Regions from separate parts of the Shewanella sp. NFH-SH190041 genome, predicted to be linked through region 2. Evidence: riboswitches for the same ligand, from Rfam matches in the RefSeq annotation. Region 2 holds a riboswitch; the other holds the start of a gene.
What was found. A riboswitch is a leader RNA that binds a small molecule or an ion and turns the genes downstream of it on or off. The one in region 2 is predicted to bind thiamine pyrophosphate.

Region 1: it holds a riboswitch for thiamine pyrophosphate, as region 2 does, so the genes downstream of both, NFHSH190041_RS11405 (TonB-dependent receptor) here and thiD (bifunctional hydroxymethylpyrimidine kinase/phosphomethylpyrimidine kinase) in region 2, are expected to answer to the same signal.

Annotation. Positions count from the first base shown of each region.
Region 1 is NZ_AP026070.1:2,556,357-2,571,183, reverse strand. It holds gene NFHSH190041_RS11430 (cytochrome c3 family protein) at 1-272, shown strand, start outside; gene NFHSH190041_RS11425 (LuxR C-terminal-related transcriptional regulator) at 806-1,438, shown strand; gene NFHSH190041_RS11420 (M61 family metallopeptidase) at 1,670-3,433, opposite strand; gene hinT (purine nucleoside phosphoramidase) at 3,570-3,932, shown strand; gene NFHSH190041_RS11410 (acyl-CoA thioesterase) at 3,978-4,394, shown strand; TPP riboswitch at 4,571-4,682, shown strand; gene NFHSH190041_RS11405 (TonB-dependent receptor) at 4,733-6,946, shown strand; gene NFHSH190041_RS11400 (hypothetical protein) at 7,122-7,382, shown strand; gene pnuC (nicotinamide riboside transporter PnuC) at 7,390-8,061, shown strand; gene NFHSH190041_RS11390 (aminoglycoside phosphotransferase family protein) at 8,058-9,461, shown strand; gene NFHSH190041_RS11385 (hypothetical protein) at 9,700-10,314, opposite strand; gene NFHSH190041_RS11380 (DoxX family protein) at 10,784-11,383, shown strand; gene NFHSH190041_RS11375 (NAD(P)H nitroreductase) at 11,649-12,197, shown strand; gene NFHSH190041_RS11370 (FprA family A-type flavoprotein) at 12,251-12,994, opposite strand; gene NFHSH190041_RS11365 (chemotaxis protein) at 12,994-13,674, opposite strand; gene NFHSH190041_RS11360 (hypothetical protein) at 14,036-14,518, shown strand; gene NFHSH190041_RS11355 (hypothetical protein) at 14,745-14,827, shown strand, end outside.
Region 2 is NZ_AP026070.1:1,002,116-1,016,942, reverse strand. It holds gene NFHSH190041_RS04535 (IS5 family transposase) at 1-271, shown strand, start outside; gene NFHSH190041_RS04530 (hypothetical protein) at 387-722, shown strand; gene NFHSH190041_RS04525 (YbhB/YbcL family Raf kinase inhibitor-like protein) at 789-1,343, shown strand; gene NFHSH190041_RS04520 (BCCT family transporter) at 1,588-3,525, shown strand; gene NFHSH190041_RS04515 (MFS transporter) at 3,762-5,315, shown strand; TPP riboswitch at 5,620-5,717, shown strand; gene thiD (bifunctional hydroxymethylpyrimidine kinase/phosphomethylpyrimidine kinase) at 5,764-6,588, shown strand; gene NFHSH190041_RS04505 (ABC transporter ATP-binding protein) at 6,585-7,343, shown strand; gene NFHSH190041_RS04500 (ABC transporter permease) at 7,336-8,166, shown strand; gene NFHSH190041_RS04495 (ABC transporter substrate-binding protein) at 8,290-9,408, shown strand; gene NFHSH190041_RS04490 (TenA family protein) at 9,408-10,133, shown strand; gene thiM (hydroxyethylthiazole kinase) at 10,133-11,080, shown strand; gene thiE (thiamine phosphate synthase) at 11,077-11,730, shown strand; gene NFHSH190041_RS04475 (pseudouridine synthase) at 11,909-12,640, opposite strand; gene NFHSH190041_RS04470 (YcxB family protein) at 12,780-13,262, shown strand; gene glnD ([protein-PII] uridylyltransferase) at 14,287-14,827, shown strand, end outside.

The DNA of each region.
Region 1 (14,827 bases), 1.6 Mb from region 2:
CAGGTGTGTTTGCAGTAGATCAGACTGTTGCAGAATTCCATACTGAAATGGGTGGTTGTGAATCATGCCATGAAGATGGAGCCAATGCTTCAAACGATGGGGCTTATGAGGCTGAGCAATGTCAGTCCTGCCACGGCACGTTAGCGGAAATGGATGATAAGCATAAGGCCCATGATGGGATGCTGATGTGTCAGGACTGTCATGCAACTCACGATATGAATGTTGGACAGAAGCCGACTTGTGATGCTTGTCATGATGATGGTCGTAAGTAAGGTTAGATAGCATTGATAAATACGCCGGTTTAAGCCGGCGTTTTTGTTGCTGCAAAAATGGGGCGAGTCTGCGGATAATGCAGGCTAGTTAATAACGATAAATTCTGTCAGAGATTGTCCTGTTGCACTGGCAGTGTTAATGCCGATATCACAGCGTTTTAGTGTTACCCGTTCTATTGAGGGTAATAATCATAATGATGTACCGCTAAAGTTTAGAATTAAAAACTGGTAAACAGTTTCATATCGTAATCTATTGACTGGTAAGTGTGTTTTTTTAAGCTAGATAAATCATTAAAATAATTAAAAACAATAAGATGAGCTTTGGGGGTAAAAAAGCGAGGATGGGTAAAGGTATTGGTGGTATGCAACAGAATAATTACTACTTTAGATAAGGATGAATGTTGCAATGTTGTAAAAAGCGTGTAATTTGGTATCCAGTTCATTTCATACGAACCTATCGCCTTTCGTGTAAAGGCATCATAGCCAATGGAATGAGGGAAATAGGGATCGCAATAGGACAGGGAGAGAGCACTATGTTCAAAGTCATTCATTGGATGCTGGTTTCACGCTCCAATCTGCTGGCTGAATTATTAGATACCCGTTGGCCACAGGAATTTCTGGTGAAATTAACCTTAACTGAGCCGGAAAAGGTCTCCGAACATTTGCTGCAGGAGCAGTCGCTGGTGGTGATTGATTTGGCGACGGTTGATCTACAGAAAGCCTATCAATTACAACGGCAAATCGAGCGCTTGGCCGTGGCTGTAAGAACTGTATTTGTTCATTATCCTCGCCGGGTAGATGCCCGTTTTCTGGTTAACCCCTCAGTCACAGCGGGGGTATTTTATATCGATAATAACCTGAGTTTTATTAGTCAGGGGCTGTCAGATATTATGAATGGTCGTTATCATATCCCCACGGAATTACTGAAAAACAGCAGTGATGATGATCAGGATGGCGAAGATACTGACAGTTTGACTATTCGCGAACGGGAAGTGTTGCAGGCGCTACTAAGCGGTGCCACCAATCAGGATATTGCCCGTAAGTTGTTTGTTAGTGAAAGTACCATCAAAACTCATTTATACCGGGCCTTTCGAAAAATTGGGGTTTCTAGCCGAGGACAAGCGATAGCCTGGGCGCAAACTCATTTACACGAAGTGCAGGTATAAATTTAAGCGATAAGTCTAAGTGATAAGTCTAAGTGATAAGACTAAGTGCCAGCAATTAGTGCTGAAGCCGAGGTTGCAATGCCATGTAACAGATAGCGTTTACATGGCATTGTTTGTGTTGATGGGGCATTAAATGGCCGTGAGGCCACCATGACGTAATGCCACTAATGCGCTATTGCATATCAAGACAGGGATAGTTAGCCTGCCTTGGTATTTGTGAGCAGATTTCACTCAGCGTTTTAGCCAATTAGCGGCTTTGTCTGCATCGGTAATCGATAGCATCACGGTATCTGCTTTCGCTGCCGTAATAGGTAGCATTCCCAGCATCAGCTCATCCCGGCGTAGCCAGACTAATTCAATTTGTTCACCTAGTTGATATTGTTGCAGGAATTTATCCAAAGTGGCGGTGGCTTGCAGGCCATCCGCGGCGATCAGTAGATCTCCTGCACTTAGTCCTGCTGTCATCGCTGGACTGTGTTCAGCCACAGAGATAATTTTTACCCCGACATTTTCAGCCCGGTATTTAGCGCCAAACCCCACAGTAAGCCCTTCAGCTGTGCCACCGGTATCAGTATTACCACTGCTGGCTCTAAGCTGCATGTTAATACCAAACTGTGCCAGTAGCTCTGCCAGTGGCATATCTTCAGCCCGCTCCAGCCAGGCAAACAATTCATCACAGTTTCGTCCCAGCAGGGTTGAGACAATTTGCTGGTGACTGTTATCTGTGGTGCCCGTACCGGTCAAGCCGAATTCTTGCCATAGCCGCCGCATCACATCATCGAGACTGTAGCGACCCTGGGTTTCTTGCCGCAGAGTTAAATCCAGTAATAGGGCGAACAGTGCCCCTTTGGTGTAGTAGGAGACAATAGCGTTAGCGGCATTTTCATCTTGCTGATAAAACTTGGTCCAGGCATTGAAACTCGAATCTGTCAGGCTTTGCTTAAAACGCCCTGCGCCGCGATAAACTCGGGTAAAGGTTTCACTGAGCATTTCCAGATAGCTGGTTTCATCCACCAGCCCTGCGCGATAAGTAATAAAATCATCGTAATAAGAGGTAATTCCTTCATAGGCCCACAATTGGCGGGTATAGCTCTCTGCTTCCAGCTCATAAGGCACAAACCGGGCTGGCTTAATACGTTTAACATTCCAGCTGTGGAAGTATTCGTGACAGCACAAAGACAAATAGGTGCGATAGCCGCGGTCAATATTATCTTGGCCTACCCGGGGGAGATCGCCCCGGCCGCACATTAATGCAGTGGATGCCCGGTGCTCAAGTCCACCAAAACCTTCATCCAGCACAGCCGTCATAAACAGATAACGCTCAAAAGGTGCAGGTGTGCCGAACAGTTGGATTTGATATTCACAAATAGTTTGTAGATCGCGACACAAGCGCGGCATATCGGCATGATGACGACCAGCTAGTATCACATCATGGCTGACGCCGCAGGCTTCAAAACTGCCGCGGGTAAAACAACCCATTTCAACCGGATGGTCAATCAGTTCATCATAGTTTTCGGCATAAAAGCGACCAAAGCCCCAGTCATTTCCACTGGCGCGTTTAAGCCGGGTGGCCACTTCCCATTCGCTGCAGGCTGGCAAAGAAGGCGGCAGGATCTCAACACTGTGCTCAGATTGCTCTAGTCCTCGGGCGGCAAGAAACACACTGGAGCCATTGAAAAAGCCGCGTCGAGCATCTAAAAACGCGGTGCGAACCGACAAATCCCATGCATATACTTGATAAGTGATCCGCACTGTGTCATCACAGTGGCTGATTTGCCAGTTCTGCTTATCAAGTTGGGTCAGGGGTAATGGCATGCCTTGACTATTAAAGGCTTTGATATCAATTAGGTTTTTGGCAAAGTCCCGCACCATATAGCTTCCCGGCAGCCAAGCGGGTAGCCAAAGCTGCTGCTCATGGGCGGGGTGGGAAATGGTCATGGTGACATCAAACAGGTGGCCGTGGGGATTAGCCGGGGTAATCTGATAGTGGATCATAGCAGTTAACTCACTGAAGTTTATCGCCCATGCTGCCAAAATTGCGTCGGCCGGGCAATCAATTTGGCGTAGCCGCCACGATAAATACGGGTATACTTGGGACTTTATATCGCTATCAGCTGTGGAGAATAACACGATGGCCGAAGAGACTATTTTCAGTAAAATTATCCGCCGGGAAATTCCGGCTGACATTCTGTATCAGGATGAGCTGGTCACTGCATTTCGGGATATTTCCCCTCAAGCACCAACCCATGTGCTGATTGTGCCTAATCATCTGATCCCGACCGTGAATGACGTAAAAGCATCGGATGAAAAAGCTTTAGGCCGTATGGTCACGGTAGCGGCAAAACTGGCTGAAGAGGCCGGTATTGCGAAAGATGGCTATCGCTTGATCATGAACTGCAACCAGCATGCCGGTCAGGAAGTGTTCCATATCCATATGCATCTGGTCGGTGGTGAGCCACTGGGCCCGCTGTTGGCGAAAAAGCAGTCTGTTTAACCTGTGGCCGCTTGAGCGGCACCTCTATGTAATAACGGAAAGATTATGAAGTTTCTCTCCCGACGTCTGGTTATGCCGGAAGATCTTAATTACGCCAGAACCCTGTTCGGTGGCCGGGCGCTGGCCTGGATTGATGAAGAAGCGGCCATTTATGTGATTTGTCAGCTGGGCACTAAGTGTATTGTGACCAAGCACATGGCGGCTATTTCTTTTGAGAACCCAGCCTCAGAAGGCGATGTGGTGGAGTTTGGTCTGACGACCAAGGCGGTAGGACGGACATCGATCACGGTTTCTTGTCTGCTGCGGAATAAATTTACCGGCAAGACCATTTGTGCGGTAGATGAAATGGTGTTTGTGCGGGTCAATCCTGACACCGGTCTGCCTGAACCCCATGGTAAGACCATGGCTGATTTGGAAACGGAAACTGAAGCATCACTGCGTAAACTCAATATTGGCGTGTAATCCCCATACTGAGAGGCATTAGTGAATTAGTGCAGTTAATGCCAATGACAAAATAGCGCTGGATAGTTTCCTTTCGTTATTACCCATCATGCTTAAGCCCTGCTATTGCGGGGCTTTTTATTATGTATGAAATACGAACAGTATCAGATGCTTTTCGCTAAATTGTCTGTATAATGAGCGCCGCCAAGGGGTGTCTGGCGCGTTTAGCGCCAGACTGAGATGTCCTGTGACAAACCCTTAGAACCTGATCCGGCTGATACCGGCGTAGGAATGGGCTGACTCTCTGTGCATTAACCACGCTTTTTGCAATGCCGGATCTCAACCTGTATTGAGGTCCCATGAAAAATAATAATTACTCCTCTGTATCCGCAGCTCTGATCGCTGCAATCTCTGTTCCTGCATTCGCGCAGGAGTCTCAATCTGAATCATCATCGGTGACCACAGACCGTGAATCGTCCCATTATTTGCATCAAGCACCGCCGGATACTCAGGCGGCGCGCACAATAGAAACCTTGGTGGTCACTGCCGATTTTCGCGCAGCGGCACTGGATCAGGTGCCTGCCAGTATCAGTGTGCTTGACCGGGCGCAGTTAGAGGATGATGGCGGTGAAAACTTTCAAGATGTGCTCAACGGTATTGCCAATTTAAACTGGTCTGGTGGCAGCTCCCGGGCGCGTTATTTTCAGATCCGGGGCGTTGGGGATCAGGAAGAATATGAAGGCGCACCTAATGCCTCGGTGGGCTTTTTTATTGATGATATCGACCTATCAGGGCTGGGAATGGCTTCCGGGCTGTTTGATATTGATCAGGTCGAGGTGCTGCGCGGCCCACAAAGTACCTTGTTTGGCGGTAATGCGCTGGCCGGGGCCATTTATCTGAAAAGCGCTGAGCCAACCGCCGCACCGGAAGCAGGGGTTGAACTCAGTGGTGGCAGTGATGATCTGTTGACTATTGGCGCTTATGCGGGCGGCGCATTAAGCCGTGATGGTGATATTTTAGGGCGAATGTCACTCCAGTCCCACCAGCAAAATGGCTATATGGATAATGCCTATTTGGGGCGCAGCGATACCAATGCCCGGGATGAGCTTTCTGCTAAAGCCAAATTACGCTGGTACGCTACGGATACGCTGCAGGCAGATTTAACCTTACTGCAAGGCCATTTTGATAATGGCTATGATGCTTGGTCATTAGACTCTAATGGCAGCACTACTTATACCGACCGCCCCGGGGTGGATACCCAGCGTACTACCGGCGCTGGGCTGAAACTCACTTGGCAGGCTCATCGGGCGTTTTCTCTGGAGTCCATTACCAGTTACGCCGATACCACACAACGTCATGCGTATGATGGTGATTGGGCCAATCCTACCTATTGGCAACAGTTTGAGTGTTATGGTGCTCCTTGCGTGTACGACTACTGGTGGGATAAAACGGCCAAGCGGCAAAACTTCAGTCAAGATATCCGCTTGTTAAGTACTGATGAAGGGCGGATTTTTTCTGACACCACAGATTGGTTGGTGGGGCTGTATGCCAACCAGTTGGACGAAAGTAATCAATTGCTGGTTGAAGAGCGTTACGAAGCGGGTCCCTTGTACACTAGCCATCGAGACAGTGACTACCAGGCAAAAAAATTATCTGGTTTTGCACAGTTAGATACGTATCTTGGGGAATGGCATTATTCTGCGGGCTTGAGACTAGAGCATTGGGATGCAGATTATCGCGACAGTGATAATGAAGCCTTTACCCCAGCGGAAACCATGTGGGGCGGGCATTTATCTCTGTCTTATACCCTAGCAAAGGGGCAATTGTTGTACGCCAAAGTGGCACGGGGTTATAAGCCGGGTGGTTTTAATACAGACTTGCCCGCTGAGTTGAGTCAGTACCGCAGTTTTGATGCTGAAACGCTGTATAACTACGAGTTGGGTCATAGTGGTGCTTGGTGGGATGGTATGCTCGCAACCCGCTTGTCATTATTCTTCATGGATCGGCAAGATCAGCAGGTGGATGCCTCCGTGCAGATCCCCGATAGTGGTAATTTTATTTTGTATACCGCCAATGCCACCAGCTCGACCAATTATGGGCTGGAGGCGCAAAGCCAGTATTTTGTGACGGACAACCTTACCTTAAGTGCCACACTGGGGCTGCTGAACGCCAAGTACGATACTTATATTTACCAAGATGATAATGGCCAGCCGGTGGATTTGTCTGGCCGGGAATTGGCCCATGCGCCTAGCTATAACTATCAGTTGGCAGCCACTTGGCGTGCAGATAGCGGGCTGTTTGCCCATGCCAGTCTATCCGGTATGGATAGCTTTTATTATTCCGACAGCAATGATTTTGTCTCGGATAATTATCAGTTATTGAATCTGCGGTTAGGTTATGAGGCTGATCATTGGGCGCTGTTTCTCTGGGGCCGTAATCTGACAGATGAAAGCTATGGCGTGCGCGGTTTTTACTTTGGTAATGAGCCCAATAAAGATTGGGCAGCCCAGCAATATATCCGTTATGGCGACCCGCGTCAGTTAGGGGTGACCTTTAGATACGATTACTGGTGATCCTCCAGAACATGCATGATTAGGCTGGCTCAGTGACTTTGGGCGAATGACTTAGTAGCGCAATTACTCAGCCAATGAGTCACCTAGTCTTTGCGATTGGCTTAGCAAGTTTATCGGTGAGGCAGACTGACTGACTCTTGTTGTTAGTCTGCCCGCTTTATCAAGGAGAAAAATAATGAAATTAACGGCTGAAATTAGTATGTACCCACTGCGTGAACAATATGTTGAACCTATCCATTGGTTTATCCACCGATTGGATAATTATCCCAATATTGAGCGAGTCACCAATGCGATGGCAACTCAGGTGGTGGGGGAGTATGCCGAGGTCATGGCCATGTTGGCCACAGAGATGCAGGCTGCCCATGAAAAATTTGGCAAGGCAGTGTTTGTTTGTAAATTTATCGGCGGTCAGCTCGATTTAAGCCACAGCGAGTAATTCATTTATGGATACCTGGCAAACTCTGTCCGATTCCTTGTTACCGGCACTGAGCCAAATGCAGGCTATAACGCTGTGGGAAGGCATTGCCGTGTTACTTGCGATTGCTTATCTCTGGCTGGCAATGAAAGAACATATTGCCTGTTGGGCTGCGGCGCTATTGAGTACCGCGATTTACACTGTGCTGTTTTGGCATGTGGCCCTGTTGATGGAGTCAGTACTGAATGTCTATTACATGGGCATGGCAATATACGGGTTCTGGTTGTGGCGCTGGGGCGGCGGTTCTGAGCAGAGGTTGCGGGTAACCTCTTGGCCGTGGCAGAAGCATGTGCGCTTGATTGGAATTACGGCATTAGTGTCATTGTTGGTTGGGGCGGGTATGGCCAAGTTTACCCATGCGGCATTGCCCTATTGGGATGCAGCGACCACCTGCTTTGCTGTAGTCAATACCTATCTGGTGGCGAAAAAAGTGTTGGAGAACTGGCTTTATTGGGTCGTGATTGATCTGGTCTCAATCTATCTCTATCTCAGTAAAGGGCTGATGCTCACCTCCATGCTGTTTGTGCTTTATGTCGGTATGGCCATTGCCGGTTATCTGATGTGGCGACGGGAGTGGCTGGCATTGGCTCGCCCTGAATTGGCAGGAACACTTTCCCACCATCAGGAACGTGCTTTATGAGTGAGTTGAAACTTACCTCCGGCGCCGTCAATTCTGAGGTTGAAGCGGCAACAGATAAAGCAGTCCCTCCTCGTGTTTGTTCACAAGGCAATCCATCAGGGCTGGTGCTTGGTGATTTGTATGCGGAGCATGTCGGGCTTGCAGTATTTGCCGCTTCTGCCCGGTTATATGCTCAGATGAAACTGCAGGTGCTTACTGATGGGTTATCCAATAGCAATTATGTGGTGGATGGACGTTGGGTGTTAAGGATTAACCGCCAGGTGGATGCACTTGGCGTTGGCCGCGCAGCAGAAGTGGCCTGTTGGCAGCAGGCTTGTGCTGCAGGGCTCGCCCCGGTATTGCTGGCGGTGAGTTCAGAGCGACAATATTACCTCAGTGACTATTTGCCACAAAAAGAGGTTAGTTCACCGGCACGGGAATCATTGCAACTAGATCCATCGCAACAGAAAGCGCAGCAACAGAAATTATCGCAATCAGAGCGACGGCAATTAGAACTTGCCGCAGAAAATGGGCTGAGTCATGCAAGCTTCGAAAAGGATATTCGGCAGGGCATTATTGCACCCGTTGTGCAGTTACCGGCCAGGCTAAGTCAATTGGTAAATCGATTCTTTAATCAATCAGCAGGCCAAGTAATAGGTCAATCAGCTGCAATAGATAGTTTGCCACATAGTTATCCCGCGGGATTGACGCCCCGGGTTGAGGCTTTGCTGACATTGTTGCTGTCATTGGCTCGATTACCGCTACCAGAACATAAGATTACTGCTACGGTGCAATGGCAGCAGTACCATGATGCCTTGATAAAGCTGCAATCATTGGAGAGCACAAGTACGTTGGTCGTCGGGGGCATAAAAGAGCCGATAGAGCAATTTGCAGCAGATAGGGATAAAGCGGTTAACACCCGGAAAAAAGCCGTGCAGCAGGGCGCCGCGCAATTACTGCAATGCTCGGCGCAGATAGCGCATTGGTTGACATTAATGGCGCAAGGGGAGAATGGGTGGGAACAGTTTTGTCACCGGGATTTAAATCCGGCCAATTTACTGCGTTGCGGTGATAGCCTGTGTTGTATTGATTTTGAATATGCTTGTGCTGGTGGCCCCTTGGCTGAGTTGGCAACGGTACTGGCAACCCATGGACTGAGTGATGCGGAGTGTCTGGCACTGAGTGCTGGGTATATTCATGCTTTGGGATTGCCAGACTGCAATGCCATGCAGATTGATGCCGCAGTAAATATTTATTGGCTGTTTAGTGCTTGTTGGGCGCTGCTGCAGGCCAGTGCGGCTATTACGTCAGAGTCTAATGCTATTCATGCCTCTGAAGCCACTGTCGAGAATATTAATAGTGCAGATGAGTATTTAGCCTGGTTTGCCCTGTCAGTCTCCTATCTTGAGGGGACGGATTAAGGATTGTTATCGCAGGCCTTTTCTTGTGGATAGTGGTTTAAGCCGATTCTATATATTAATGCGATAAATTATGGCTCGAATGTACAGATAAGCTGCTGATTGCAAAACTCATAATGGGACAGGAGTTACTTTGGAAGCGCTGCCTTAAGCAGTGATTAATTATTGGTTAAAATGTGAAGGGAAGCGAAACCGGCAACTGTTACAACCCCAACCTTGAGACCTTGTTATATTTGCATTTCTACAATACACCAGCTTGTACTGCATTAAGCAATTGATATCCACAATACAATGACAAGCTAAAGCCCATAGCAAGAATTAGAACAGCAAAATTTTTCCAAAATTTAAATTTTGGTTCACCACTTTTAACTCTAATCCACTCATATTTGAGCAATGGTTTTGTCTTATTTCTAAGTTTGTCACAAGCCTTTACAGCTCCGAGAAAGTCACTTTTCATGTAAAGTTCTCGCGTTTCACTTAAAGCTGTCAGAAATTCATTATTTATCAATGTATGTTTTTTATTCTTTTCTTTCGGATTAATTCGAAACAAAATGTCATTATATGATTTGTTTAGCTTAGAATATGTTTCATCAACAGACTGAGCCATATCGAGTTTTGACTTTTTCTTAGAACTTTCTTGCTCTGAGTGATGTTTATACAAAATTGATAAATAAGATAATGACGATATGTACTCAGAAATTGCATTTCTAAGTTGATTTATCCAATCCTGTCTGAATTCTGAGACTTTTTGCTCTTTACTTGAAATGAGGTTTATAAAAGCAAAAAAGCCAGCGATCATTGCAGTGAAAAGTGCACCGATAACTAATGCAGCATTTTTTAAAAGTATTTCTTCCAACTAGATATCCTTGCAAACTCTACCTTGTAACGTGTTCATTAAACCACCGTATCCCCTGTCATGCCAGAGGCAGCTTGGGGGAAATGTGTTTTAGTAATCAGCTAGTTCTGACTAGAGCATGAATTGAAAGATAGCCGGTTGCAGCTTGACTAATTCATCTTGTGCTGTTGCTATTTTTCTTCTTCGTCTTTCTTTTCCGTTTATCTATCTAAGCTTTGCTTGCTTTTCCATTAGATTCTAGAGCCCTTACATAGCGGTATTGCTTGTTTGAGCCGCTTTTCGTTATGAGTGTGTCATGGCAAGTCTGTTCAAGTGTGCCAAAGTATATGTACTCAATACCAGCAACTCATGACGCCCTGAGATAGACAATCATGGTTAATGGTGAAAGAAAATACTGCCCATACGGGTCGTATCACAACATCCCGCCGTCAGCACAGCTGCACCACAATCTACCTAAAAGGATGATCCGATGATCCAGTTGGCAGAAAAACTATTATCTTTGCTCAAGCACTTCGACGGGCTCGCCCCGCTGGCAATCCGTATTTACCTTGCACCGATTCTGATGCAAGCCGGTTATAACAAATTGTCTCATTTTAGTGATACTGTTGAATGGTTTGCTAACCCAGATTGGGGGTTAGGGCTACCCATGCCGGCAGTGTTAGCAGCCTTAGCCGCGGGCACTGAGTTGTTTGGGGCCATTTTCCTGCTGCTGGGGTTAGCCACTCGGCTGGTGGCGATTCCGATGATATTTACCATGGTGGTGGCCGCTGTAACAGTGCACTGGCAAAACGGTTGGCTGGCCATTGCCGATCCATCCTCTTGGCTGGCCAATGAACAGGTATTGGCCTCTGCAGATAAATTGAGCCGAGCCAAAGAGATCCTGCAAGAGTATGGCAATTATGATTGGCTGACGTCATCGGGCAGCTTTGTGGTGTTAAACAATGGTATTGAGTTCGCGGCTACCTATGCACTGATGTTGTTGGTGCTGCTGATGTACGGCGGTGGGCGTTATACCAGTCTGGATTATTATTTGGCGCGCCGCTTTATGCCAAAGCATCACTCTAGCTAAATGGGACAGTATCGACATCAGATGTAAATTTGGCTGAGGGCCAAGAAGGTTAATTAGGTAGTGAAGCCCACCTGACAAGGTGGGCTTTTTTGTGTTGACAGCATGCGTCGTCATTGCACTTTTAATGGGTAATGTTAAGTTAAAACAACAGTTAACCTAAAGCGTTAGCATTGCCTTCAGGTACTTTGTGACCATATGCGTCGAGGGGTGGCAAATAGTGCAAACAAATACCGCGAGATAACGCAGTAAAAAGGATGTAAGTAGTATGCAAGCATTGGATTTATTACTTAAACGGCAATCTTGTCCTCGCCTAGAGGCTCCCGCACCGACGGCTGACCAGTTAGCGCAAATTCTAGCGGCGGGCATGCGAGTACCGGATCATGGTGGTTTAACCCCTTGGCAATTTATTGTTGCTCAAGATGCGGGGTTAACTCGATTAGGGGATATTTTTGCTGCCGCTGCGAGTGCCGCTGGAGGTGATGAGGCCAATATTACCCGTGCGGCACAATTGCCTCTCAGAGCGCCCATGGTGATTACTGTTGCGGCTAAGGTTCAGCCCCATACGAAAGTGCCAGCACTTGAGCAGCAGATTGCCGCGGGTTGCGCTGTGATGGCGATGCAACAGGCCGCATTTGCGTTGGGGCTCGGTAGCATCTGGCGTACAGGGACTTATGCTTTTGATCGCTCAGTTCATGAAGCACTGGAACTTGGTGGGGAGGATCAGATTGTGGGCTTTTTATATGTGGGAACCCCGGTGGTAAAAGCACCAGAAAAAGCAGCTAAGTCTTCTGATGCTGTTACCCGTTACCTTTAATCTGGTGGTTGTTTTTTTGATTAGTGTCCTTGTCAGCAGGTGTTGGCGGGATACTAATCTTGCCCACCGATACCTGTACCAACTTTCAGCTGTTCAAACCAATCAAGGAACATGCCGACCTGCTCACCTCTGAAAATGCGTCCATGTTGCGGGCAAAGATACTCAATATCTAACTCCCTCACTCGGGCGATCCAGTCAGCTTTGGCGGTGTTGCTGGGCATCCAGCGTTGGTGAAAATAGCGCATTTTCTGGCAGTGGCTGTCAAAGTCACTGACAAAAATATCATCCGCATCATCTTCAAGCGCTGCGCCAATATCGCCGGACATTAACACTTTTGCTGTGGGATCATAGACATGATAATTCCCTGAAGAGTGCAGGTAATGCGCGGGAATAAATTTAATTTCGGTTTGTTCCAGCGTCAGGCTCATACCTTGATCTGGGATGGCTTCGTAACTGATATTGTTCATGCCGAAATGGCGGATAAAGCCCTCCCATAGCCAAGCAGAATAAAGCTTAGCTTGGGGCAGGGTCTGATCCCATAAGCCCAGTGAAGAGATAATATCCGGGTCTTGGTGAGAGGCAAACAGATGCGTTAATTGCTCTAGCGGGATCTGTTTGACAATATTGGCCAGCATAGGGGCAAACAGCTCGATACCACCTGGATCCATCAGCAGGGCTTTATTCGCAGTTACCAGCATATATTGGTTGGTATCGATAATTTTGTCTGGTTTATCAGGGTCACGACCGAAATAAAGCCATTTGTGGCTGGGGGTTTCAATCAGTGTTTGGCAATGCATCAGGCTGCGTCCTTGTCTGTGGCGGTAAATAATGTGATGGCAGCATCAACTCGCTGGCGGATGGCTTCAGCCACCTCATCCACCTTGTCTGCTACTCCGATAAAGGTATTTTGGTTACTGGCATCGACCCTGCAGGCTTCAATACGACATACCGAGGCCAGGGCATTGGCGGTGCGCAGCGTTTTTTTCAGGTCATCAAGCTTGGACTGGATTTGGCCAATCATGCCTTTAAAGGCTTGTTGCTGTTGCTGATAATTATCTTCTGTTTGGCTAATGGTCTGGCTTAGGCTGGTCATGTCCGCCCCGGCAGCTTTACTGCGTGCCAGTTCAAAGCGCTCTAATGCCATTTGAGTTCTGGCCGTTGTAGTCGCGAACATACTGGCTTGCCTGGCCAATTTATTGATATCACGAGCCGCTTTTTGCGTATCACTGGCTAGCTCATCAATAAAATGGGTAAGTACTTTAAACCCCATAGCGGCATTACCAATGCGGCTGGACGCCGCCTGGGCATTACTGGCGGTCAAATTAATTTCCCGACAGCTTGATAGGGTGTTATTCAGCTCGGCAGCAACCTGCGCGACGATGACATAATAAGGCCGTTTAAAATGTTTTTGCTCCATCTGCCATCCATCCACAAAGTGGCTTATCTGTTTGACTGTGCTGCAAGTATAGTTGGCCATTTATTTTCCATTTAAAAATCAAACGATAATTGCATGTTTTCTGACTATTACTGTTTTAGCCCATCACGATTTGTGCCATTGCTGCCGTGAAAACCTTGTCCATATTGTTGCTAGCTCAGAGCGACATTGTTGTGGGCGGGATACCTCTCTTGATTGGCTCTGTTGTAGGCTTCTCTATGACGTCGCTTAGGTAGCGCTTCTTGGTTATCACTTTGGGATAAATTTTCGGTGTCAGCCTGTAATAGAACCTAGCTTATGCGGGTCTGTGTGTCATGAGGGCAAGGTTTAATACGAATAGGCTTTTTCTTCTGATAACAGTTAAGGGCAACAGTTAAGGCTAGCAGTTAAGGGAGTATTGAATATGTCAGTATGTTGGCATGGGGTAAAAGCACATCTAGTGACGACTAAGATTAACCACAAGGAGAGAGAACCGATTAAATGGTTCGTTAACGGGCTGCTGCTAACGGCAATACTGGCCACGACCTCCGCGTTTGCTAAGTCAGGAGGTAAAACGGCCGAGCAAGGATTAACCCGAGAGTTGATGGATTGCGCCGCTTATTACCAGATTGCCTCTGAAGCTGTTGCAGCTGCGAATGTGCCGCAAATGCAAAATGTGGCGCAGAAATTGGCTGGCCAATCACAGCAGGCGCAGACTTTAGCCGCCAAATATAGTCAAGATGCCGATTTAGCTGAAGAGCTGAAACAGGCTCAAGCTCGTCAAGTGATGACGATGAAAGATGCTCGAGATTTAAGAGGCTTAATGGCCAGATATCAAACCAGCTGTAAACAGGTGTTGGCTGATCCGCAGCAGCGACTGCAGTACTGGATTATGGCCACAATGTAAGGAAGAACGCATTTAGGATTTGGTTTTCGGCTGATGGATTGATACTCAGTTCTGTTTGGCTTAACGCCGCAATGTGGGCAGTTAGTGATAATAATGGTTTAGATAGACGCGCTAATACCGATAACAATTAAGTCATTGCGAGTCATGACGTAAGTGCAGTACCGAAGCGGGATTGTGTCCCGCGATTACACACTGTGGTTTCACCTCTTGATACTAGGAGAACAGCATGATTTCACTGGGATTAATTGGCGCGGCAATATTGACGGTATTAACTTTGTGGCTGCAATTGGGACGAACTCAGTTGCGACC
Region 2 (14,827 bases):
ATGCGATAAAGGATATGACAGTGAATCTTTCCGCGTTTTTGTTCAACGCAAAGGAGGAAAAACTGTGATAGCTAGGCGTAATTACGGGCAAGATATTGGTAAGGATACAATGGATTGGTGCTTATATAGGTATCGTCATTTGGTGGAAAATGCCTTTGCTAGGATTAAGCATTATCGTGCTATTTCAAGCCGTTATGATAAGTTGGAACGGAATTATGCCAGTATGGTATCGCTGGCATTCATGCTTATGTGGCTACCGATGTATTGCTGAGTGAGAAATGAACAGCAAACGTCAACAGACCCTAGCAATTAAATCCCTTTCATCTTTGATCTCTATCGCAAAAGTGGCGTTACACTAGAAAAAAATACGCCGTTTGGATGCGACTATGAAACTGATCCCTCTTGCCGGTATGACACTGGCTGCCTCGTTATTACTCAGCGCCTGTCAATCAGCCCCTCAGGCAACTGCCAGCGCACCTGTAGCGCCGCTGCCACAAGTATCCACCACAGCCAATGCCCAACCCACCTACCCGGATATGAGCACCTATGGCCAAGCCATGGGCTGTAAAGCCGCATTTCAGAATCAGGGAACGCCCGAAACAGGTTGGGTGGATGCGCCTAAAGTCCCCGGCAGTAAAACCGACTATCTCAATGGCTGGCAACAAGGCTTTGCCAAATGTCGCATTGGCTTAGGGCCAGTGCAATTACCAGTGCAAAAATAATCTGATTTTTCCCCGGCCATCCTGTGTGGCCTTGTTTTTTTATCACATGATATTCAGAGAGGAGCCATGAAAAAACTCACAACATTAGCAGCAGCCCTGCTGCTGACGGTACCCGCCTTTGCTAGTCAAGCGATGACACTAAATAGCAATACAGTTACCAATGGTAAAACATTTGAAAATCAACAGATTTTTAACCAATGGGGTTGTACCGGCCAAAACGTCTCACCGGAACTGAAATGGAGTGATGTACCACAAGGCACCAAGAGTTTCGCCCTGACCATGTATGATCCTGATGCACCAACCGGCAGCGGATGGTGGCACTGGGTTGTGGTGAATATTCCAGCCAATGCCCGTCATTTAGCAGCCAATGCCGGGGTGACTGGGGGTAAAAACTTGCCTAAAGGTGCATCCATGGTCACCAATGACTTTGGCTTTAAAGGCTTCGGCGGTGCCTGCCCACCACCACATGCTCAACCACACCAATATAAAATCACCCTGTATGCACTCAATACTGCTGATATAAAATTACCTGCCAACGCCTCTCCAGCACTGGCTGGCTATAATATTCTGCAACATGTGATAGCCAAAGCGGATCTCACCGCACCGACTAACGCTCGCTAAGCTTAGCCTCTGGTTTGCAGCAGCCACAATGGTTGCTGCAAACATAATAATCACAAACAAAACAAACTGTTACATCCACTTGACCCGCATCACACAAACCACTCGTTACGCGCAAAATTAATTCGACAAAAATACCTCTTAATAGTTAACTATGTCACAGATCTCCGGTATACAGGACATCTCACTAACTTTTCTCCCTATACAGTAAAACCTTCCAGCTGTGGAATAGGATTAAGCAGCGATGATAAAAAAACACTTCGAATTAATAGATAAACCAACTTTTTTTGGCGCCTTGGGATTATTATTTGCAGTCGTTATTCCCTTAGCATTATTCCCAGCAGAGGGAGCAGACTGGATTGCTGTTGCTAAAGCCTTTATGACGGATAAATTAGGTTTTGCCTATCTTGCCTTGGGGCTCAGTGCATTTTTCTTTATGATTTATATTGTCTTTTCTGATATCGGCCAGATTAAACTGGGCGATGCTGATGAAAAGCCAGAGTTTGCCACCGCCTCTTGGGCAGCCATGCTGTTTTGTGGTGGCATTGGTGCCAGTATCCTCTACTGGGGCTGTATTGAATGGGCCTACTACTATATGAGTCCCCCCTTCCAGTTAGCGCCCGGCAGTGAAGAGGCGGTACGTTGGGCCGCCACTTACGGGATTTTCCACTGGGGGCCTATCGCTTGGTCAATTTATCTGATCCCGGCGCTGCCGATTGCTTACTTCTTCTATGTCCGTAAACAGCCGGTACTGAAAGTCTCTGCCGCGTTAATGCCGGTTATCGGTGAAGCTCGCAGCCATGGCAAAACCGGTAAAGTTATCGATGTACTGTTTATTTTCGGTCTGCTTGGCGGGGCCGCTACCACACTGGGGCTAGCTGCGCCGCTGATCAATGAAGGCATCAGCTACCTGTTCGGTATTCCTTCCACCACCACCACTCAGATCGGCGTATTGATGATCTGTACCGCGCTATTTGCCTACTCATCCTATAAAGGCATGGATGAAGGCATTAAGGTACTGTCCAATATTAACTTCTGGAGTGCACTGGCCCTGCTGGCCTTTATCCTCTGCGTCGGGCCCACCATCTTTATGTTAGAAACTGGCTTAGACTCCATCGGCCGCATGCTATCCAACTTCTTTGTTATGGCCACTTGGGCAGAACCCTTTGGTGGTTATGGCACCTTTGCTGATACCCACTTCCCTCAGGACTGGACCATCTTTTACTGGGCTTGGTGGCTGGTATTTGCCCCTAGCATGGGGCTATTTGTCGCCAGAATTTCTCGCGGCCGCACCATTAAGCAAATGGTTACCGGCTCGATTTTCTTCGGCTCACTGGGCTGCGCCCTCTACTTTATGATCCTTGGTAACTATGGTTTGTCACTGCAATTATCCGGTCAGCTGGATGTGGTCGGCATTCTGGCCGATAAAGGCCCTACTACCGCGATTTTTGCCATCCTAGAGCAACTCCCCTTTAGTTATGCCGTTATCGCCGTATTTACCATGTTATGCGTGATCTTTACCGCCACCACCTTTGACTCCATTTCTTATATTCTGGCGTCAGTGGTGCAAAACAATGTTACAGAAGATCCGCTGCGGTGGAACCGGCTGTTCTGGGCGTTTGCCCTGTCCTTTATGCCTTCAGTGCTGATGTTTATGGGGGGACTGGCTACCTTGCAGACAGCCGCGATTGTCGGTGGTTTACCCCTACTGGTGATTGCCGTAATGCTGATGATTTCCGGGGTCAAAGCCGCTAACCTCGACCTGACCCATCAGGAAGGTTATATCGACCCTGTGATCAATATTGAAGACTTGCCAGAAGTGGACCCTTGGAGCCGAGAAGGCACAGCGTTAGCAAAATTTGAACAGCGCCGTGACACCGCCATCGAAGCGGCAGAAGCAGAGCGAGAAGCCCTTAACGCTATCTGGGCGCTGAAAAAACAAATTCGTAAAGAAGCACTGTCGCGGGGTGAATCTGGGATTGAACTGGGTGATGCGCCAGATGACATGATTGAGGAACTGCAACGTCTGACCGCCGAAGCCATTGCCGCCAAAGAACGTAAACTGGCCGCCTCTGAACAAGCGCAGGAAGCCCGTTATCTGTTTAACGATTTAATGCGGGAAAAAGAGGCTGATGCTGACAACGACGCACTTGTTATCAATGACAATCAGGTAAAACCTTCCTGATAGATTCCGTCAATATCCATACGCCCGGCAGCGCCTATAACAGCCCTGCCGGGCATCGTACTTTCATGATTTCCCGATTATTTCAGTCCCATCCCGTCAGTCAGCCAAACGCCTGATCAAGGTCAAAATCTAACCATGGTCGTTTTGGTTTTTCATGCCCAAACGGTTACAGTGCATACGCCGATTGCACCACTGCAGTTGGCATCCCGGAAAAATAACAACAACAAAGGACGGTTATGACAAAGCAAAATCCCGGTGCAGAAAATGATCTGCGCGAAGTAAAACAGTTGGGGATGTGGGCCTCCATCGCCAGTTTTAGTTATGTCTTCTGGCTGGTTGGCGGCATGGAACTGGTTGAGCGTATCGCCTATTACGGTGTTAAAGCCAGTGCCGGACTCTATGCCAAAGCGCCCGAGTCCGCTGGCGGCTTAGGCATCACCCTGTCCGATTACGGCATTATTATTTCTTGCTGGGCAATTCTACAAACATTTGTGCCTGTTTTTACCGGCGGCATCTCAGATCGAGTCGGTTATAAAGAAACCATTTTTGCCTCCACCATTATCAAAATTGCCGGTTATCTGTGTATGGCCTTTTTCCCCAGTTTCTGGGGCTTTTTCTGGGGAGCCATGTTACTGGCAACCGGCACAGGTATCTTTAAACCCGGTATTCAGGGCACTTTAGTGCTGGCAACAAGGCGGGATAACTCATCCATGGCCTGGGGGATATTCTATCAGGTGGTCAATATCGGCGGCTTTCTCGGTCCGTTGGTTGCAGTACATATGCGTCAGTTGTCATGGGACAATGTGTTTTATGCCTGCGCTGCAATTATTTCCTTCAATTTCCTGTTTTTGCTGGCCTACAAAGAGCCGGGCAAAGATGAGCGCTTAGCCCGTGCGGCAAAAATCAAAGCGGGAGAAATCCAGCAAGATACCCTGTGGAAAGATGCCTGGCATGAACTGAAAAAGCCGATTGTGCTCTATTACATGCTGGTCTTTTCCGGCTTCTGGTTCCTGTTTAATGCGCTGTTTGATGTGTTACCTATCCATATTGCCGAATGGGTCGATACCAGTGTGATTGTCACCAGTTTGTTTGGACCAGAAGGCACCAGCAACGGTATCTTACAGTTCTGGCTCGGGCTGAATAATGACGGCACTAAAGTGATGCCAGAGGGCATGCTGAACCTTAATGCCGGAATGATTATGACCAGTTGTTTTCTGGTTGCGGCGCTAACGGCCAAATACCGCATCACCACCGCGATGTTAGCTGGGTGTCTGCTCAGTATCCTTGCCTTTGTGCTGATCGGTTACACCAATGCCGCCTGGATGATGGTCTTGGCAATTGCCATGTTCTCCCTCGGGGAAATGATGATTTCACCGAAAAAGAATGAGTTTATGGGCAATATCGCCCCGGAGGGGAAAAAAGCCATGTATCTGGGCTTTGTGATGCTGCCCCAGGGCATAGGCTGGGGACTAGAAGGCTATTTTGGCCCTAAGTTATATGAAATTTATGCCTCGAAAGAGAAGTTTTCCCGCCAAATGCTGGAGCAAGAGGGCATGAGCGCCACAGAAGTCGCGGCCATTCCTCAGGGCGAAGCCTTTACGACTTTGGTCAGCTATACCGGGCAAACAGCCCAACAGCTGACTCAAACCCTTTATCAAGCCCATGATATTGGCATGGCTTGGTATATTATCGCCGCGATTGGCACTCTTTCGGCAGTTGGGATCTACCTCTATGGTCGCTGGCTGCTGACTCTGCAGCGCGCAGCACCGGCCTCAACCGCAACGGCATAATTCCCCCTCACCACTGAAATCTTGCCGGGCGGCCAATACTGCCCGGCAGCTATCCTCAACAAGTTGTACTCGCCCTTCATTTTTCACTCATATCGCGCTCAGAGTGCACTCTTGGGCACCAAAGCCACCAGCATAAACTCCAGCAGTCATCTCCACGCTTATCTCTTTATGCGAGTTTTCTGTTACAGCTCCCATTTTCAGGCTACAGATGAACTTGACAGCTGGTTAAACCACCACTGTCTGACGGCAAATATTGCTTGAGATGGATCACAGGAGTAAGGTGTATCCGCCACATCAGTTTGATGTGATTTAGTCGGGGAGCCTTAGGCTGAGACCGTAACTACGGGACCCGTTGAACCTGATCCAGTTAACACTGGCGTAGGGAACTAAGCATCCTGGAGTCCCTCCATCCTGTTTCTCCCTGCGCCCATTTTATGGGAGCACTTTTTTGACTACATCAATTACCTTGACCATTGCTGGCTCAGACAGTGGTGGTGGTGCCGGTATTCAAGCCGATATAAAAGCCATTTCTGCGACAGGGGGTTACGCCTGCTCAGTGATCACGGCACTCACAGCACAAAATACCCGCGGCGTTGATGCCGTAATGCCCGTGCCAGCTGACTTTGTCGGCCGCCAACTTGACAGTATCTTTGGCGATCTAGCTGTTATCGCCGTAAAAATCGGTATGCTGGCGGATAAAGATGTGATCGCAACGGTTGCAGCCAAATTGCACCAATATCAGCCAGCCCATATTGTCCTTGACCCCGTGATGGTAGCCACCAGTGGCGATCACCTATTGGCTGCCGATGCAATTGATTCCCTCAAGCAGCAACTCTTGCCTCTGGCCGATATCATTACCCCTAACCTGCCAGAAGCCGCTGCGATTCTGGGCGGCAATGAACCCAGCACAGACGCGGAGCTGCAAACATTTATCCTTCGCTTACAGCAGTACTGTGGTGATCAGCACTGTGGCCATATACTGCTTAAAGGCGGTCACCTCACCAGCAGTCAGCAAAGCTGTGATTGGCTGATTGGGCCACAGCAGATCCAATGCTTTGAAGCTCAGCGCATCAACACCCGTAATACCCACGGCACCGGCTGCACCCTATCTGCGGCTATCGCGTCTTTCTTGGCCCAAGGGCAAACCATGACGACAGCTGTCGCCAGCGCCAAACACTATCTCACCGGCGCACTTCAAGCTGCTGACAAATTGCAGATTGGTACCGGTCACGGCCCAGTAAATCACTTCTTTCGCCAGGATACCTGCCAATGAGCCGTTCAGAGATTGTTTTTGACCATCTGACACTGCGGTTTCCCGGGCAGGCCACCGCGCTACTGGAAAACTTCAATTTTCAATTGCGTGCAGGCTGCTGGACCACCATCGTCGGGCAAAGTGGCTGTGGTAAAACGACCTTACTGCGCCTGTTGGCTGGCTTACTGGATAGCAGCACAACGGACTCGGCCGCTCATCCAGTTATCAGCGGCAGCCTGCCACAATGCGGCCCGGTCGCCTATATGGCGCAGCAGGATTTACTGCTGCCCTGGCTTAGCGTGCTGGATAATGCCTGTCTTATCAGCCGGTTTCAGCCAAGTGATAAAGCAGCTACTCAGCAGTTATATCTACGCGCCACCGCGCTGTTACAACAAGTTGGCTTAGGCCAAGTGCTCGATGCCAGACCATCTGCGCTCTCCGGCGGAATGCGCCAACGGGTCGCCTTGGTCCGCACTCTGCTGCAAAATCGCGATGTGGTACTGATGGATGAGCCCTTTTCCGCACTGGATGCCGTAACCCGCCACCAGCTGCAGGCATTAGCGGCAACGCTGCTGCGGGGCAAAACCGTACTCTTTATCACCCATGATCCCCAAGAGGCACTGCGCTTAGCAGATGACTTGTATCTGATGGCAGGACGACCGGCAACAATGACGCCCATCACACTGCCGAACACAGCGACACCTCGGCCGCTCGATGCTGCGCTAGCTAACTTGCAACAGCAACTACTCACCCAGTTGGAGCAGGCCCATGACTGACACCTTACGTTACCCGGTTCAAGGGACAAACGCGGCCAAAACCGCTGTGGGAGCCGACAGCAAGCGCCGGAGTAAATTGCCCCTCGCCGCTTTAGGGCGGGCAGTGATCAGTGTGGTTATATTACTGCTGCTATGGCAGGGCATCGTATGGCTGTTCAAACTCCCGGCCTTTATTCTGCCCGGACCGTTAGACGTTGGCCGTCAGTTGCTGCTGCGCGCCGCGGTACTGTGGCACCACACCCAAATCACCGGGTTAGAGATGTTATTCGGGGTCATACTCGGACTGCTGATGGGGCTGGTTTTTGCGCTACAAATGCTACTGTTTAATCCGCTGCGCCGCTGGCTACTGCCGCTATTAATCACCAGTCAGGCCATTCCGGTTTTTGCTATCGCACCACTTTTGATGCTGTGGCTGGGCTATGGCATGACCTCCAAGGTAGTCATGACGGCACTTATCATCTTTTTCCCGGTCACCACCTGTTGCTATGACGGCCTGCGCCAAACCCCCACAGGGTTTGTCGATCTGGCCCGTACTTTAGGCGCCAGTCGCTGGCAGATGTTATGGCATATTCGCCTGCCCGCAGCATTACCAGCACTGGCCTCTGGCGTGCGTATTGCCATGGTTATCGCCCCTATCGGAGCTGTTACAGGTGAATGGGTCGGCTCCAGTGAAGGGCTGGGGTATCTGATGCTCCAAGCCAACGCCAGAATGCAGGTCAGTGAAATGTTTGCCGCACTGGTGATCTTAGCGCTGTGCTCAGTGCTGCTGTACTTCGGCAGTGACTTGTTATTGCGCCGCTTGATCCCTTGGGCGGATAAATAACTGTTCGAGTTACAAAACAAGCTACGCGAGCCGGATAACCGCCTTTGGCCATACTCAATAACAAGCTTACTTATACAGATAAAACGACAGATAAAAGTACGGAAAACAGTAGAGATAAAAACAATGAATAATCCTCCCAGTGTCTTTTTCGCCAACAGCGCTATTCTCAGCAACAGAGTGATCGCACATGCCATTATTCGGTTAGTCACCACCTTGACGCAACAATGCCAACAACTGCATCACCGCCATTGGCGAGCACTCTTGCTGGCGCTGTCACTGTGCAGCCTCCAACCACTCTCAGCGCTGGCAGCCTCCCAGACAGCCCCAACAACGGCTGCTAATGAGCAAGGCACAGCAACGCAACTCAAACCTATCAGCCTAATGCTGGACTGGTTTATTAATCCTAACCATGGCCCAATCATTATTGCCCAGCAACTGGGACTGTTTGCCAAACAGGGGTTAAAAGTCAATATCAGTGAGCCGGCCGATCCCTCAGTGCCAGATAAACTGGTGGCAGCCGGGAAAGTGGATCTGGCGGTTAGTTATCCCAACACCTTGATTGAAGCCGCCGCTCAGCACCTGCCATTGCAACAGGTCGGCACCTTGATTTCAACGCCACTCAATGCGCTGATTGTACTGGATAAATCCAATATCACCTCTTTGTCTCAACTGGCAGGCAAAACCATCGGCGTATCAATTAGCGGTAACGAGCAGGCCAGTATCGATACCATGTTGCAAAGTGCGGGCGTGACACCCGGCAGTGTCAAAACGGTTAATGTCGGCTGGGCCTTGTCTGCAGCGCTGGCCTCGGGCAGGGTGGATGCAATCTGGGGCGGCCAACGTAACTTTGAGTTAAACCAACTGCGATTAGAGGGCTATCCAGCCCATGCCTTTTACCCTGAAGAGCACGGTATTCCCCCATTTTCAGAACTGATTTTTGTTGGCAAAAAACCTGGGCTTCCTGCCAGTGTTATTGCCAGCTTTAACCGAGCTTTGGAACAAGCTACGGTATTTATCATCAATCATCCAGAAAAAGCCTGGCAGCTATTTCAAAGTTATGCCCCAGATACGCTCAATACCGAGCTAAACCATAAAGCCTGGCAAGATACCTTAAGCCATTTTGCCCGTCGGCCTGGCGCGGTATCGCTGGCCCGTTATAACGACTACGCCCGCTTTATGGCCAAACACGGCATTATTAGCCAGGTTCCTGCTGCCCATGATTATATTTTGCAGGAGCAGTAATGATGAATAGTCAGGATCTGATCACAGCCTGTGGCAATGACTGGGCCGCTTATACCCAACATGAATTTATCTGCCAGCTTGGTAACGGCACTCTACCAACTAAGGCTTATCTAGATTATTTACAGCAGGATTATCTATTTTTACTCCACTATGCCCGCGCCTATGCCCTGCAGATCTACAAGTCCACCAGCTTGGCACAGATGCAGGAAGCCCTGCCTTCTCTGCGTGGACTGATAGAGCAAGAAATCGCCCACCATTTGGCTTACTGCCGCGCCCAAGGCCTGACCCAGCAACAGATAGAACAATTGCGCGAAGCACCGGGAACTATTGCCTATACCCGATTTGTACTTGATACCGGCATGGCCGCCGATCGTTTAGCACTGATGGTCGCGCAAGCGCCATGTGGGCTAGGGTATGGCGAAATCGGGCAGGCATTACATGAGCAGTCCACATCCGGAGATCACCCTTATCAGGACTGGTTAGATATCTACTGTGGTGCAACCTTTCAACAGGATGTTCGCCAAAGCAAAGTCTTGCTAGATAGCTACCTAAGCGATGTACCACTGCACAGTGAGCGCGGCCAAAGTCTCTGCCGCATTTTCCATACCGCCACCCGGATGGAAGCCGCCTTTTGGCAACAGAGCCTGGATGCTGCTAAGCAACTAACGCAGCTTCCCCCTTCTACCTATCCCCGTCCAGATAACAAACCCCAGGAGTCGGCGTAATGGATACCGTAAAGACATCTCAACCTGATGGTGACACTCAAGGACATGTATCTGACATAGCTAACGATATCGGCCAGCAGCTATTGCAGCTACGCGCGCTAAAACCATTGGTGGTGAATATCACCAATTATGTGGTGATGAACAATACGGCCAATGCCCTGCTGGCTCTGGGAGCCAGCCCGATTATGGCCCACAGTCGCCGGGAGATGAGTCAGTTATTAGCTATCTGTGGCGCCTTGGTGATCAATATCGGCACCTTGGACCAACTCTGGCTGGAACGCATGATATTTGCCGCTAGGCAAGCAGTGGCTAAACATCGCCCCTTAGTGCTGGACCCTGTCGGCTGTGGTGCCAGTGACTTACGCACTCAGGCCGCAATAACCCTGTGTGACATTGCCGCGCCACTGGGAGAAGATTTTATTATCCGCGCTAATAATTCAGAGATTATCGCCTTAGCCAGCCAACTGACGCAGAGACCCCCCTTGATCAGTAGCAAAGGGGTCGACAGCTGCCATCGCAGTGATGCCGCACTAGATGCTGCCCTAACCCTCAGGACGCATTATGGCTGCACTATCACCATCTCAGGCGAGACTGATTATATTATTGGCCCGCAATGTTTTAGCCTCAGCAATGGTGATGCCATTATGCCCAGTGTGACAGGTATGGGCTGCACCCTCAGTGCGCTGACCGGCGCATTTGCCGCGTTCAGTGCCAATCACACAAATAACAGTCACCGCCTTTGTCCGGCGTTAACAGCCGCAGCAATTATGGGCGTGGCCGGTGAGTTAGCAGGAACAAACTGCCCAGGGCCCGGAACTTTTCAGCAACGCTTGCTCGATACCCTATATCAGTTAAGTCCTGCGGATATGCTGGCTCGGCTGAAGCTGCAGCAATTGTCACTCGATAGCCTGAGCATCACAACTGCTATCACAGGAGCATCACAATGAACCCGGCTAACAACATCAGTCACAACCCTTACCAGCTATATCTTGTCACAGATGAACACCAAGATAACGCCATATTAGCCAAGGTCATTGAGCAGGCTGTCAGTGGCGGCGTGACCATGGTGCAAATTCGGGAAAAACACGGTGATATCCGCGCCTTTATTGCGCGGGCGGCGCTGGCAAAAAAGATACTGCATGGCACAGGTGTGCCACTTATCATCAATGACAGGCTGGATGTCGCCCTGGCTGTGAACGCTGATGGCCTGCATTTAGGACAATCGGATATGCCAGCGCCAATGGCGAGGAACTTACTGGGGCCGGATAAAATACTTGGGCTAACGGTCGAAAGCCCGGCGCAGCTGGCCACAGCCCAAGCTCTGCCACTGGATTATCTGGGGATCAGCACAGTGTTTGCCAGTGCGACCAAAACCGATACCCGGCATATCTGGCACCTAAGTGGCCTGCGAGATGCTGTCAGCCAATCCCGTCTGCCTCTGGTTGCCATAGGTGGCATTCAATCTGACAATATTGCTGTAGTCGCTGCCTGCGGCTGCGCCGGTATCGCATTGGTGTCTGCTATCTGCCATGCCGTCAACCCGCGACAGGCCGCCGCTGCACTGCTGGCACAGATACAATCCAGTGCGACTAGCTGATAAAAACAAGCATGCTGACAGTACTGACATCATGTAAGTGAGGTAGGTAAGCGAATCATGTAAGCACTGAGCACAAATCAGTGCAAAGGTGATAACAAAGCAGCTGTGATATCAATGTAGCAAAAGCGCCTCAGGGCATTGATATCACAAAAAAATCTGCTTAACGCTCCAGCACACCTTACTTAGGTGAGGAAGCGTCCATCCCCAACGCCAACTGCACTTCTTCTGGGGTCAAATGACGCCATTGACCACTGGATAGCGCTGAATCTAATGGCAGAGCGCCAATCCGGCTGCGATGTAATGCCATTACCGGATTGCGAAAACGGCCAAACATGCGCTTAATTTGGTGATATTTCCCCTCCGTCAACACAACTCTGGCCTGGCGCTCACTGAGGATATCCAACTGTGCTGGCGCGGTAGTGATATCCTCAAATTGAAAATAAAACCCGCTCGCAAAAGCCGGGGCATAATCTGTATCCAATGGATTGGCTAAGGTCACTAAATACTCTTTAGGTACATGGGCCTGAGGCAACATTAATGCCCGGGACCAACGACTGTCATTGGTCAGCAGCACCAAGCCTGACGTATTAAGATCTAACCGCCCCACAATGTGTAGCCCCTCTCGTTCAGCCTGGGGCAGTAACTCAAGCACTGTGGGATGAATATCATCTTTAGTGGCACAGACAACGCCGATGGGTTTGTTAACCATCACATAGCGTGGCGCATCATCACGCAGCGCAACACCATCAAAGGTCAATTGGCTGAACTCATCCACCAGCACATCCATATCCTTGGCGGGTATGCCATCCAGCATCACCCTGCCGCTCAATAGCAGCTGACGTACCTGTTTACGAGGGATCTGCAGCGTCTTTGCCAGCAATCTATCCAACCTTGAGCGTTTTGTTTCCACCTTATCCCCGTCATCACTATTTTGTATCAGTCGTATTATCCCGACGCGCGGACATGAAACCAAGCGTAAGGCTCAGCCACTGCTCCCTATTTCCCCCGGGAGTCGATATACTGCCAAAAAATTGTCCCGGTATTGCCATATGAGTGACGTGTTTCAATTCCAGACCACCTTTGTGCTGGACCGCTCCCATTACGAAGAATGTTTCGATCAATCGGTTACCCCAAATCAAGGCTGGAAACCCTATCTGAAAGCTATCGGTTTTGTTGTCATTGGTTTTGCGCTGCAGGCACTGCCGACTGATGCCTTGATTGGCTATCTGTTTTTAGGATTGGGCATCATTGAAGGCTTAAGCGTAAAATTCCGCCGCCCTTGGTGGCTATGGCGGCAAATGATGAGTAAAGCCGCCAATCATGAAGTAAATTTTGATATGGATAACGACGGCGTGCGCATCCACTCGGCTTTTGTCAACCAAACGATTCCCTGGCAACAAGTTGATCATATCAGCCGGACTGACCAAGGCTACCTACTGCACATAGGTAAGGGGCGTAGCTATATTTCCCGACGCATCTTATCACCCGCTGCGGATGAATTTATTTCAGCTAAGACGCAACAGCCAAAATAATAATGTCACCTTATGCAGCAGTGGGTAAGCATCGACAGCCGTTGACTCCTCAACGTTAATATCTTGATGAGTAGCATCTTAGTGATAGTAACTTGAGTAACAACGGCTGCCTGGTATAAAAAAGCCGACGCTGGGGGGCATCGGCCGGCGGTCTGTGGTGAAGCGTTAATTAACCAGGACCAAAACTTGTAAATTAAATGCCTTTCACGGCTGTCTCTGACAGGTATCGAGCCAGGGTATGCAAATCAAGCTTATCGGCTTGTAACAGCCGCAATACCGGCAAGAAAAACTCCATTTATACCCATCTCAACACACAAATATTAATTCAGTGCTATTTTTGCATAAAACCCACGCACCAGTGTTAGTAAGTCCGTAAAAATTCTTTTTATTTATGCAGTTATCTAAACAACTATTATCAATAATTAAAACGGCTTATACATTTTTATGCAGCTGCGGCGAATTTTATGAAATGAAGACGATAAAATCAACGCCATTCGAATGGAGCCAGACTTTGCCCTGAAAATCTGCTGTAGGCAAATAATTATCCGTTAAAAATCATTAATATACAGAGTTATTGACATATAAATCAGCTTATCAATTAAATGCTTAAATAAATTTAAAGTTATATATATCATACACTTAAACAGAATCATCCCAAAATTATTGATACAGTTCACACTTGGCAAAATATTGAGAATTAGGTCACGATGGTAAAAAAATGACCGTGAATTACCTGACAGAAATCAGCTCTATGCTTTATCGACTCACAACAAGCATCACACAAATGACAGATTTTAGAGCTGAATCACATAAAATACTTTTGCTGGCCTCTAAAGTGTTAAATCAATAACACATTACGCCGACATTCCGATAATTCCACACTGAACGAGCATTAACCTTTACACAGAAATGCAATATCCGCCCCAATAACCGTACAACCGAGTAATCAGGTTGAGTTAACTGTCATTTTTCCATAACCTGTAACAAATACCGCCCCAACTGGGGCCAGCCATCAGGGATTAAGATGAATGTACTGTCTAGCGGTATCGACACACTGGCGTTAACGGAACTGACCGATATCAAACAAGCCATCAGCGGACAGAACCAATACCTAGACAGCCATATTTCCCATTACGCCATTGCCGATATTCTCCAGGCCCGCAGTGATTTTTTTGATGCCTTGCTGCGTCAACTCTGGCAACAGCACCAACTGCAACACCCAGATCTTTCACTTAATGCCGTCGGCGGCTATGGTCGACAAACCTTACATCCTTTTTCGGATATTGATATCTGTATCCTACACCACAGCGCGCTGAACCCGGAACTCGAAAACCGCTTATCTGCCTTTATCACCCAACTATGGGATATCGGCATTGCCGTCGGCCATGGCGTATTACCCATGAGTCAGGCATTAGCTTTATGCCGCACTGATATTGCTCAGGCCACCAGCATGATGGAGATCCGCCCGCTGTGTGGCCCCCAAAACCACAGTCATGACATTCTTCAAGCGCTGCACAGTGATGCCATTTATTCCAGTACCGAGTTTTTCCTCGCCAAACGGGCTG